Regions from separate parts of the Ruminococcus sp. OM04-4AA genome, predicted to be linked through region 1. Evidence: a T-box and tRNA genes for the amino acid it is inferred to sense, from the RefSeq annotation. Region 1 holds a T-box; the other holds one or more tRNA genes.

What was found. A T-box is a leader RNA that pairs with one kind of tRNA and senses whether it is charged. The one in region 1 lies ahead of proS (proline--tRNA ligase), so its partner is inferred to be a tRNA-Pro.
Region 2: it has a tRNA-Pro gene. The T-box ahead of proS (proline--tRNA ligase) is inferred to sense a tRNA for this amino acid. The anticodon was not compared.

What each region holds. Positions count from the first base shown of each region.
Region 1 covers NZ_QTZH01000035.1:659-6,330, forward strand. Annotated here, with positions in the region: gene DXB52_RS10515 (5-bromo-4-chloroindolyl phosphate hydrolysis family protein) at 1-969, shown strand, start outside; partial or broken gene DXB52_RS10520 (toxic anion resistance protein) at 1,027-2,159, shown strand; T-box leader at 2,209-2,452, shown strand; partial or broken gene proS (proline--tRNA ligase) at 2,563-3,998, shown strand; gene rpsL (30S ribosomal protein S12) at 4,306-4,725, shown strand; gene rpsG (30S ribosomal protein S7) at 4,937-5,407, shown strand; gene fusA (elongation factor G) at 5,429-5,672, shown strand, end outside.
Region 2 covers NZ_QTZH01000016.1:49,389-55,060, forward strand. Annotated here, with positions in the region: gene DXB52_RS06810 (AzlC family ABC transporter permease) at 123-857, shown strand; gene DXB52_RS06815 (AzlD domain-containing protein) at 896-1,201, shown strand; tRNA gene DXB52_RS06820 (tRNA-Gln) at 1,439-1,510, shown strand; tRNA gene DXB52_RS06825 (tRNA-Pro) at 1,545-1,618, shown strand; gene dapF (diaminopimelate epimerase) at 1,746-2,576, opposite strand; gene DXB52_RS06835 (ANTAR domain-containing response regulator) at 2,667-3,215, opposite strand; gene glnA (type I glutamate--ammonia ligase) at 3,322-4,656, opposite strand; gene DXB52_RS06845 (carbohydrate kinase family protein) at 4,771-5,672, opposite strand, start outside.

The DNA of each region.
Region 1 (5,672 bases):
AATTGTCCGGTACCGGTGAGTCCAAGATATCTCAAAGGAACTTCGGTAAAGATCGGCGGAACTTTTCTGGCAGCGACAGGAGCTGTATTTGGATTGACTTCTGTTATTTTCCTTATCATCACTTTGATTGGAAGTGTGATCACAGCGTTTGATGTAGTCAGTGGTCTGATTATTGGAATTTTTGCAGTTGCTTTTATATCTTTTGCAGTGATGACTTATGTAGGAGTAGATATGGTACGTACGGTGGGAAGGTTTCGCCAATATGTATCTGTTCTGAGAGAACGGGAATTTTGTGATATTAAGGAAATTGCTTCTGCGACAGGACGAGATGCCAGAAAAGTTCTGAAAGATGTGAAAAAAATGATTACAAAAGGCTGGTTCTGTCAGGGACATCTGGATGAGAAAGAATCCTGCCTGATGGTCAGTGAACAGGCATGGAATCAGTATACAGCTCTTATGGAAGACATGAAACAGCGCAAGGCAGAAGAGCAGGCTGCTCAGAAAAAGATGCAGGAAGAGTATGACAGCCTTTCACCGGAAGTACAGAAGATTGTACAGGCAGGAGATGAATATGTGAGAAGGATCAAGGCAGCGAATGACGCAATTCCGGGAGAAGTGATTTCGGCAAAGATTTCCCGCATGGAACTGCTCGTGGATCGTATTTTTGACCGCGTGGAGCAGAATCCGGATTCTGTGAATGATATGCGAAGAATGATGGATTATTATCTTCCGACAACGATGAAACTTCTTGAAGCGTATGAAGAGCTGGATGCACAGCCGGTACAGGGAGAAAATATCATTTCTTCCAAGAAAGAGATTGAAGATACGATAGATACATTGAATCTTGCATTTGAGAAATTACTGGACAGTCTGTTCCAGGATACAGCATGGGATGTATCTTCAGATATTTCAGTGCTTCATACAATGCTTGCTCAGGAAGGTCTGACAGAAGACGGGCTGAAAAAATAATGATTTCCCAAACAGATAATGAATCAAAACAGTTACAAACAGAAGTGGAGGATTACTATGAGTGATGAATTCAAGGATGTAAGCACAGTGCCAACACTGACACTGAAACCGTTTCAGGAGGAAGAAAAAAAGAAACCGGTGGTGCAGCCGGAAGAACCGAAGCTGGACGATACGATTCTGACAGAAGAAGAACGCAGATGGTAGATGCATTTGCACAGCAGATCGATCTGACGAATTCTTCTATGATTCTTCAGTATGGCGCAGGCACACAGAAAAAGATGGCAGATTTCTCAGAAAGTGCTTTGGAAAATGTGAAGTCAAAGGATCTGGGAGAAGTTGGCACACTGCTTACGAATGTTGTAACTGAACTGAAGAGCTTTGATGAAGAAGAGAGCAAAGGATTTCTTGGAATATTTAAGAAAGCATCGAATAAAGTTGAATCTATGAAAGCAAAGTATTCGAAAGCCGAAGAAAATGTGAATCAGATCGTGAAAGCACTGGATAACCATCAGGTGCAGCTGCTGAAAGATGTTGCGATACTTGATAAAATGTATGATCTGAATCTTACTTATTTTAAAGAGCTTTCTATGTACATTCTTGCAGGAAAGAAAAAACTGGAAGAAGTAAGAAGCACACAGCTTGCTGAATTGATGAGCAAAGCTCAGGTAAGCGGTCTCCCGGAAGATGCGCAGGCAGCAAAAGATCTGGATTCGATGTGCAACCGTTTTGAAAAGAAGTTACATGATCTTGAACTGACGAGAATGATCTCCATCCAGACCGCACCACAGATCCGTCTGGTTCAGAATAATGATACACAGATGGTAGAGAAGATCCAGTCTACAATTGTGAATACGATCCCGTTGTGGAAGAGTCAGATGCTTCTTGCACTTGGAGTAGAACATTCTTCACAGGCGGCGGCAGCACAGAGACAGGTGACGGATATGACAAATGAACTGTTGAAGAAGAATGCGGAGACATTAAAAATGTCCACAATTGAGACTGCAAAAGAGTCTGAAAGAGGAATTGCAGATCTCGAGACATTGAAAGCAACAAATGAATCACTGATCTCTACATTGGATGAAGTGATGAACATTCAGAGAGAAGGAAGAGAAAAACGCCGGGAAGCGGAGGCGGAACTTCGCAATATGGAAAATGAATTGAAAGCAAAGCTTCTGGAAATCAGAGGATAAAGCTTTTTGGCTTGACAGCGGGTGTTTTATCAGTTAGAATTTCATTTGATAACTGACGTTGAACGGGAATAGTAGATACGCAGCATGCTTCAGAGAGAAGGCGGCAGGTGAGAGCCTTTGCATTACGGTATGGAACCGGCCCGGGAGTCCCTGTATGAAAGTACAGCGTAGGTCCTGCGTTAAAGGAGAAGAAAGTGAATGCAGATACAGAGATCATTTGTGTTGGTTTTGATTATAGAATGGATGTATTGCATTAATTAGGGTGGTACCGCCGGAGATATTCGGTCCCTATCGTGGGGATGCGATATCCCGGCGATTTTTTATATGTTAGGAAAATATTTCCTGATAAAAGCAAACTGCTGTCAGGGGACAGCAATGCAAAAAAACAAAAAGGAGAAGAACAATGGCAAAGAAATTAGTACAGAATATCACTGCCAGAGAAGAAGATTTTGCTCAGTGGTATACAGACGTTGTGCGTGAAGCAAAACTATGTGATTATTCAGGTGTTAAAGGATGTATGAACTACCTTCCGAACGGATATGCTCTGTGGGAGAATATTCAGAAGAACCTGGATGCACGTTTCAAAGAGACAGGAGTAGAGAATGTATACCTTCCGGTTATGATCCCGGAAAGCCTTCTTCAGAAAGAAAAGGATCATATCGAAGGATTTGCACCGGAAGTTGCATGGGTAACACATGGTGGACTGGAAGAACTTCAGGAAAGATTCTGTATCCGTCCTACATCTGAGACACTGTTCTGTGATGTCTGGAGCAAGACAGTTCAGTCTTACCGTGATCTTCCTAAAGTGTGGAATCAGTGGTGTTCCGTTCTTCGCTGGGAGAAGACAACAAGACCATTCCTCGTTCCAGAGAGTTCCTGTGGCAGGAAGGACATACAATCCATGCAACATACGAAGAAGCAGAAGAGCGTACAAAACAGATGTGGAGAGTCTACAGAGACTTTGCACAGGATGTTCTTGCAATCCCGGTAGTTTCCGGACGTAAGACAGAGAGCGAGAAATTCGCAGGAGCACAGGATACTTATACAATCGAAGCACTGATGCATGATGGAAAAGCACTGCAGTCAGCAACAAGTCACTTCTTTGGAAGTTCATTCCCGAGTGCGTTTGGTATTCAGTATTCAGATAAGAATAACGAACTTCATGAAGTATACGAGACATCCTGGGGATTGTCCACAAGAATTATCGGTGCGCTGATCATGGTACATGGAGATGACAGTGGACTCGTTATTCCACCGAGAATCGCACCGGTGCAGACAATGATTATTCCGATCGCTCAGCATAAAGAAGGTGTTCTTGATAAGGCAAATGAACTTGTTGATACACTGAAGGCAGCAGGATACAAAGTGAAAATCGACGATTCTGACAAAGCACCTGGATGGAAGTTCAGCGGACAGGAGATCCTTGGAATCCCGACACGTATCGAGATCGGACCGAAAGACATCGAGAATAATCAGGCAGTTATCGTACGCCGTGATACAAGAGAGAAGATTGTTGTTTCTCTGGATGAGCTTACAACAAAACTTGCCGAAGTTCTTGAGACAATGCAGAACGATATGTTCGAAAGAGCAAAAGCATTCCTTGATTCTCATATCAATGAAGCAACAACAATGGATGAGATGAATGAGAAGTTCAATGAGAACCTTGGATTCATCAAAGCAATGTGGTGTGGAGACGAAGCCTGTGAAGATGAGATCAAAGCTCAGACAGGCGGAGCTACATCAAGATGTATTCCGGAAGAGGAAGAACATCTTTCAGATGTATGTGTATGCTGCGGAAAACCGGCGAAGCATATGGTATACTGGGGCAAAGCGTACTAATTTATTTCGTTGAAAATAAAGAAGAGATTTACTTTCATAGTTGCTAGAAAAAAGAATTTGATTTAATAACAAATAACAGATGGTTTCTTAAGAAAAAAAGAGAGTGCCATCTGTTATTTTTGTATGAAAAATAATATGGAAAATGCGAAAAAAGCCTTGACTTTCGGCGCTAAACGTAATAAACTAAACAAGCGTGTGGAAAAAGACATTGTTCTTTTGATGCGAAAATCAGGATAACGAATTGATTATCCGCAGCCCCTTGAGGCATAAGCCCAAGGTAACGAATAATTCATAGGAGGTGAAAAGAATGCCAACATTTAACCAGTTAGTTAGAAAAGGACGTCAGACTTCTGAGAAGAAATCTACAGCACCGGCACTTCAGAAAGGATATAACTCCCTGAAGAAACGTGCAACTGATGCATCTGCACCACAGAAGAGAGGTGTATGTACAGCAGTTAAGACAGCTACACCTAAGAAGCCTAACTCAGCTCTGAGAAAGATCGCCAGAGTTCGTCTGTCAAACGGAATCGAAGTAACAAGCTACATTCCAGGTGAAGGACACAACCTTCAGGAGCATAGCGTTGTTATGATCCGTGGAGGAAGAGTTAAGGACCTGCCAGGTACAAGATACCACATTATCCGTGGAACACTTGATACAGCAGGTGTTGCTAAGAGAAGACAGGCTCGTTCTAAATACGGTGCTAAGAGACCGAAAGACGCTAAATAAGAAGTCGCGGATTGCAGTATAGTATTTTAGATAAGTGTAACTAATAGTTAAATCGTATCACAAACAGAACTATGATTAGTCGTAGGTTGCGGATGCTATATAGATTTCGCGGCTGCGAGCACATGGAATGTGATCTCATAGAAAGACACATGTGAGTACCGATGAATTAATCCCGGAAAAACCGGAAAATATGATTAAGGAGGGAAGGACCGTGCCACGTAAAGGACATACTCAGAAGAGAGATGTATTAGCGGATCCAATATACAACAATAAAGTTGTTACCAAACTTATCAACAACATCATGCTTGATGGTAAGAAAGGCGTAGCACAGAAGATTGTATACGGAGCATTTGAAAGAGTAGAAGCTAAGGCTGAGAAGCCGGCTATTGAAGTGTTTGAAGAGGCTATGAATAACATGATGCCAGTTCTTGAAGTTAAAGCAAGACGTATCGGTGGAGCAACATACCAGGTACCGATCGAGGTTAGAGCTGACAGAAGACAGGCACTCGCACTTCGCTGGTTAACTATGTATTCACGTCAGAGAGGCGAGAAGACACAGGAAGAAAGACTGGCAAATGAAATTCTTGATGCAGCTAACAACACAGGTGGAGCTGTAAAGAGAAAAGAAGATATGCACAAGATGGCAGAAGCAAACAAGGCGTTTGCTCACTATCGTTTCTAATTATTTTAGGAGGAAAAAATCTTGGCTGGAAGAGAATATCCATTAGAGAGAACCAGAAATATCGGTATTATGGCTCATATTGATGCTGGTAAGACTACACTGACAGAGCGTATTCTTTACTATACCGGTGTTAACTATAAGATTGGTGATACTCACGAAGGTACTGCTACAATGGACTGGATGGAACAGGAGCAGGAAAGAGGTATCACAATTACTTCAGCCGCTACAACATGTCACTGGACATTGGAAGAGAAGACAAAAGTGA
Region 2 (5,672 bases), on a different contig from region 1:
TAAATGCGTCAAGAAATGTTATAAATTGGGGGATTTGTCCTCATTTCCGACTTTGATTTCCTCCGCAGAAATGATACAATATCCCTCAGAGACAAAATTTGTAACTAAGGTGGTTTATTATTATGAAAGAATCTAATAGACAAGCATTTCGTCGTGGTTTTTGCGATGGAATTCCGATTGGACTTGGATATCTTGCGGTCTCCTTTTCAATCGGTATCGCCGCAAGAAATATCGGCCTGAATGCATTTCAGGGATTCCTTATGAGTCTGTTAAATAATGCATCTGCCGGAGAGTATGCCGGACTGACTGTAATTGCTGCAAACTCTCCTTATATTGAGGTCGCAATTGTCACATTGATCACAAATGCACGTTATCTTCTGATGAGCTGTGCCATGAGTCAGCGTTTAAGTCCCGACCTTTCGTTAGGACACCGTCTGCTGATGAGTTATGATATCACAGACGAACTTTTTGGAATTGCGATCAGCAGACCCGGTACTTTAAATCCTTATTATACCTATGGCGCGATGGTAACTCCGCTTCCGGGCTGGGCTTTTGGAACTATGCTCGGTGTCATTGCCGGAAATATCATGTCACCACGTATGGTCAGTGCATTTAGTGTTGCCCTCTTTGGAATGTTTATCGCTATCATCATTCCTCCTTCAAAGCAGAATAAAGTCGTTGCAGGACTGGTTACTCTTGCATTTATCTCAAGCTTCGCAGCAACTTGCCTACCTTGGATCTCCACTCTGTCGGATGGTACCAGAACAATCATACTGACCGTCGCACTTTCAGCCGGAGCAGCATTCTTCTTCCCGATACCGACAGAAGACGAAACTTCAGCTTCAACTAAGCAATAATAAAAACGTAACTTCAGTTACTCAGAAGGAATAAAATTATGACACACAATATTTATATCTATATTCTTATCATGGGCGGTATCTCTTATTTCATCCGCGTACTGCCGATGACCTTGATCCGAAAACCTTTGAAGAACCAGTTTCTTCAGTCCTTTCTATACTATGTACCTTATGTCACACTAGCAGTGATGACATTCCCGGCAATCCTTCATGCCACACAGTCTCCAATCTCCGGAGCCCTCGCTCTCGTTGTTGGAGTTGTGGCCGCATGGTGCGGTGCAGGACTGCTGCCAGTCGCAGTTCTTTGCTGCGCAGTTGTATTTATTGCAGAGCTTTTCTTGTAGAGTAATCTTATAGATTTTAGTAACTGTCGATGCCCTTTTTTCTGCCATTGATGCTTTTTTCGCTACTGTCGATGCCCTTTTTCGTTTGGCGAAACAAATTTTCTTAATTTTCTGACATTTAAGACAATTTCTTTAAAAAGTCTAACGTAAAAATATAAAAAAAGGGGTTGCATTTTTCTGTAGCTTTGATATAATAACCATGTTGTTTGAAACAAGCAACAAACAAAACTCAAGTAATGCGGAATGGTGTAATTGGCAGCACAGCAGACTCTGACTCTGTTAGTAGGGGTTCAAGTCCCTTTTCCGTAGCTGGGAATTTGCTTCGGCAAGTTCCCTATTTTATCGGAGTGTGGCTCAGTTTGGTAGAGCGCTACGTTCGGGACGTAGAGGTCGCAAGTTCGAATCTTGTCACTCCGATGTTTTAAGAGATTACAATTTGTAATCTCTTTTTTTGTATATTAGGATTATAGTCTCTTTGTTGTTACAGATGCGTTGACCAAAAATCTTAAAATGAAAGTTTAGTCAACGCATTCTAATCAAATCTTTATTTCAGCTCTCCATCAAATACAACAGTTGCCGGTCCTGTCATATAAACCGTGTTCTTCTCCTGATCCCACTGAATCTCCAAATCTCCGCCAAGAAGCTTTACAGTTACTTCATCTTCTGTCAATCCATTCAGAATACAAGAAACAGCTACAGCACATGCTCCTGTTCCGCAGGCAAGTGTCTCAGCAGATCCTCTCTCCCAAACACGCATCTGTGCAGTATGTCTATCCAACACTTTTACAAACTCTGTGTTCACACGTCTTGGAAATCTCTCATGGCTTTCGAATTTCGGTCCGATTTCTTCAATCGGAAGATTGTCCACATCATCTACATAAACGACTGCGTGCGGATTTCCCATAGATACACAAGTCATATGATATTCTTTTCCATCCACAAGAATCGGTTCATCTACAGCTTTATCTCCCTCAGCCACAACCGGAATTTCTGCCGGTGTCAAGATTGGACTTCCCATATCAACTCGAACCTTCGCAACCTTTCCATTTTCTATGAAAAGCTGAAGTGTTTTGATTCCTGCTAAAGTCTCAACTGTAATCTCTTTTTTATCAGTCAGACCGTAATCATACATATATTTTCCGACACAGCGAACTCCATTTCCACACATTTCTCCTCTGGAGCCATCCGCATTATACATGGCCATCTCACAGTCTGCCACTTCTGACGGACAGATCAGGATCAATCCATCAGATCCTATTCCAAAATGTCTGTCACTCACCTGGATTGCCAACGCTGATGGATCTTCCACCTTCTCCTCAAAACAGTTTACATACACATAATCATTTCCAATTCCCTGCATTTTTGTAAATTTCATTCTCTTCTCCGTTCCGCTGTCATCACTGACAGTCCTCTCCTTTATTATTGTTTACAGCACTTCTTATTCGTTACTGTTAACAACTGCCTCTTATTCATTCATAATTGTCAGCACCATCTGTGCTGTTTCGAGCATATTAGTTCCACTTTCCATACTGCTCTTCTGTAAATATCGATGTGCTTCCTCTTCTGACATGTTATTTCGTTCTATCAGAAGCGCTTTCGCCTGATCGATTATCTTTCTCTGAGAATCGTCTCTCTTTCGTATCGTTTCTCTGCGCTTTCTTCTCTTCCTGCTCTGTGTCTGCTGAATCATTTCAACGGTATTTACCAAATCATAAACTTTGATTGGGAGTGGAAGTCCTACAACCCCATCCGGCAGTCCATCCATCCACTTATCCGCTGAAGCCACCAAAAGCATGTCAAACGTATCCGGAAGAGATTCTCGTAAATCTGTATACTGCATATCTTGAAACCGATAACCACACACGACAATTCCATCGTTCCAGTTATCAGCATACTGCAAAACCTTAGCTCCTGTCAAACATACCGCAGATACTTCAATACCCGCACGAACCAAACTATTACGGATATTTACTGCATTTTCCCTCTTTGGAAAAACGACAATAATGTTGCTCATATCTGCTCACCTCTTCCGCTAACTTCTTTTCTGTCAATCTGTTCTCTCTAAAATGTTCTATACCAATATATGTGGTCTCTAAATGCCCAATGACAAGATATCCAGACTACAGTCTGTAAAGATAATGATTGATCTCCCAGTCTGTCACCTGCATACAATATTCTTTATATTCTTTCTTATTTGCTTTGATGATCTTCTCGGCAAGCTCTTTCCCTAATACGCTGATCAGCAGTTCGTCTTTCTCAAGCTCTGCTGTAGCAGCTCCAAGCGTTCTCGGCAGTTCTTCCACTTGAAGTTCATCTCTTCTTTCCTGCGTCATCTTCTGAATATTTTCATCAATATTCTTCGGAGGCATAATCTGATTCTTAATTCCGTCCACCCCGGCTTTCAGAAGTACTGCAAGCGCCAGATATGGATTCGCCGTAGCATCCGGACTGCGAAGTTCCAGTCTTGAATTGTCTTCTTTCTCCATAGACACACGGATCAAAGGTCCTCTTGTCTTAGCTGACCATCCCATATAAACAGGTGCTTCATACCCCGGCACAAAACGTTTATAAGAATTGATCGTCGGATTTGTAATACAGGTGATTGCCTTCATATGTTTCATCAAGCCACCAATAAAATAATATCCTTCCTGGCTGAGTCCGTTCTCATCCTCTGCGTTATAAAGTGCATTTGTTCCATCGTTTTTATATAAAGACAAATTAATGTGCATTCCTGACCCATAAGTCTCACTCTTCGGCTTTGGCATAAATGTCGCGTGCAGACCGTGTCGTTTTGCGATTGTCTTGACAACCATCTTAAATGTCATCAGATTATCTGCTGTAATCATCGCCTTATCGTAGTGAAAGTCGATTTCATGTTGCGCCGGCGCAATCTCATGATGTGAGGAAATAATCTCAAACCCCATATCTTCTAATGTTAAGATCATATCTCTTCTCGCATTTTCTCCAAGATCCAACGGCCCTACATCAAAATATCCACCCTGCTCGTGAGTTACTGTTGTCGGTCTACCGTCATCATCTGTATGGAAAAGAAAGAACTCGCATTCCGGACCGACATTCATCGTATATCCCATCTCTTTCGCCTCCGCAACAGCCTTTCTGAGTACATAACGTGGATCGCCTTCATACGGTGTTCCGTCCTTTTTATACACATCACAGATCAGTCTTGCAACTTTTCCCTGCTGTGGTCTCCATGGAAAGATTTCAAATGTACTCAAATCCGGATACAAGTACATATCTGATTCTTCCTCATCTGCAACCCCTTCCAAGGAAGAAACATCAAACATACAGCGGTTATCCAATGCTTTTTCAAGCTGTCCTACTGTTACCGCCATATTTTTCATCGTTCCAAAAATATCTGTAAACTGCAATCTGATGAAAGCGACATCTTCTTCCTCTACTATGTGAAAAATATCATCTCTTGTATAGTTATGCATTATTTTTCGACCTCCTTTATCATAAACTGATACGATAAAAGGGCGTTCTCCACCTAAGTTGGAAACGCCCTTGTTTCTGTGTTACATTATAATGATTGACTGTTTTCTTGTCAATTATTTCTGAATCAGTTCAAGAACTTCTTCTTTTACAGGCATTGCTTTGATCGCACCCTTCTTTGTTGTTACAAGTGCTGCTGCCGCATTCGCAAATGTCAGCATCTCTCCTAACTGTTCCTCTGTCAGATTCTCAAAATCATGATCAACCAGATAATTCAAAGAACTTCCACAGAAAGTATCTCCTGCACCGGTTGTCTCAATTGCTTTCACTGAAAATCCTGGTCTCTCTACGCGCATGCCTTTGTAATAAGCTCTGCTTCCGTCTTTTCCCATAGTCAGAAGAATCAGCGGAATATTGTATGTCTCCTGCAGATATGCGATTCCCTCATCATAGTCTTCCTTACCGGATACAAACTGAATTTCATTATCAGAGATCTTCAGGATATCACATTTTCCAAATCCATACTCCATCTGCTCTTTTGCAAGATCAAGAGAACTCCACAGCGGCGGTCTTAGATTTGGATCAAAGGATACAAGGCAACCATTTGCTTTTGCTGTTTCTACCGCTTTCTTTGTTGCTTCACGCACACCTTCATGTGTCATAGAAAGTGTTCCGAAATGAAAGACTTTTGTATCTTTTACCACTTCTGGATTCACTTCATCTGCTGTAAGCATCATATCTGCTCCCGGATTACGGTAAAATGAGAACTCTCTGTCTCCATCTGGGAATGTATGTACAAACGCAAGTGTTGTATTCACATTTTCATCAACCATCAGATTGGAGGCATCGATTCCGGCTTCCGTAATCGTATCTCTTAATAACGTTCCGAACTGATCTTTTCCAACTTTTCCTATAAATGCTGTCTTCTTTCCCATCTTGTTCAGAAGCGCCAGCACATTACACGGTGCACCTCCCGGGCAAGCCTCAAACATATTGTTTCCCTGTTCGCTTTGTCCAT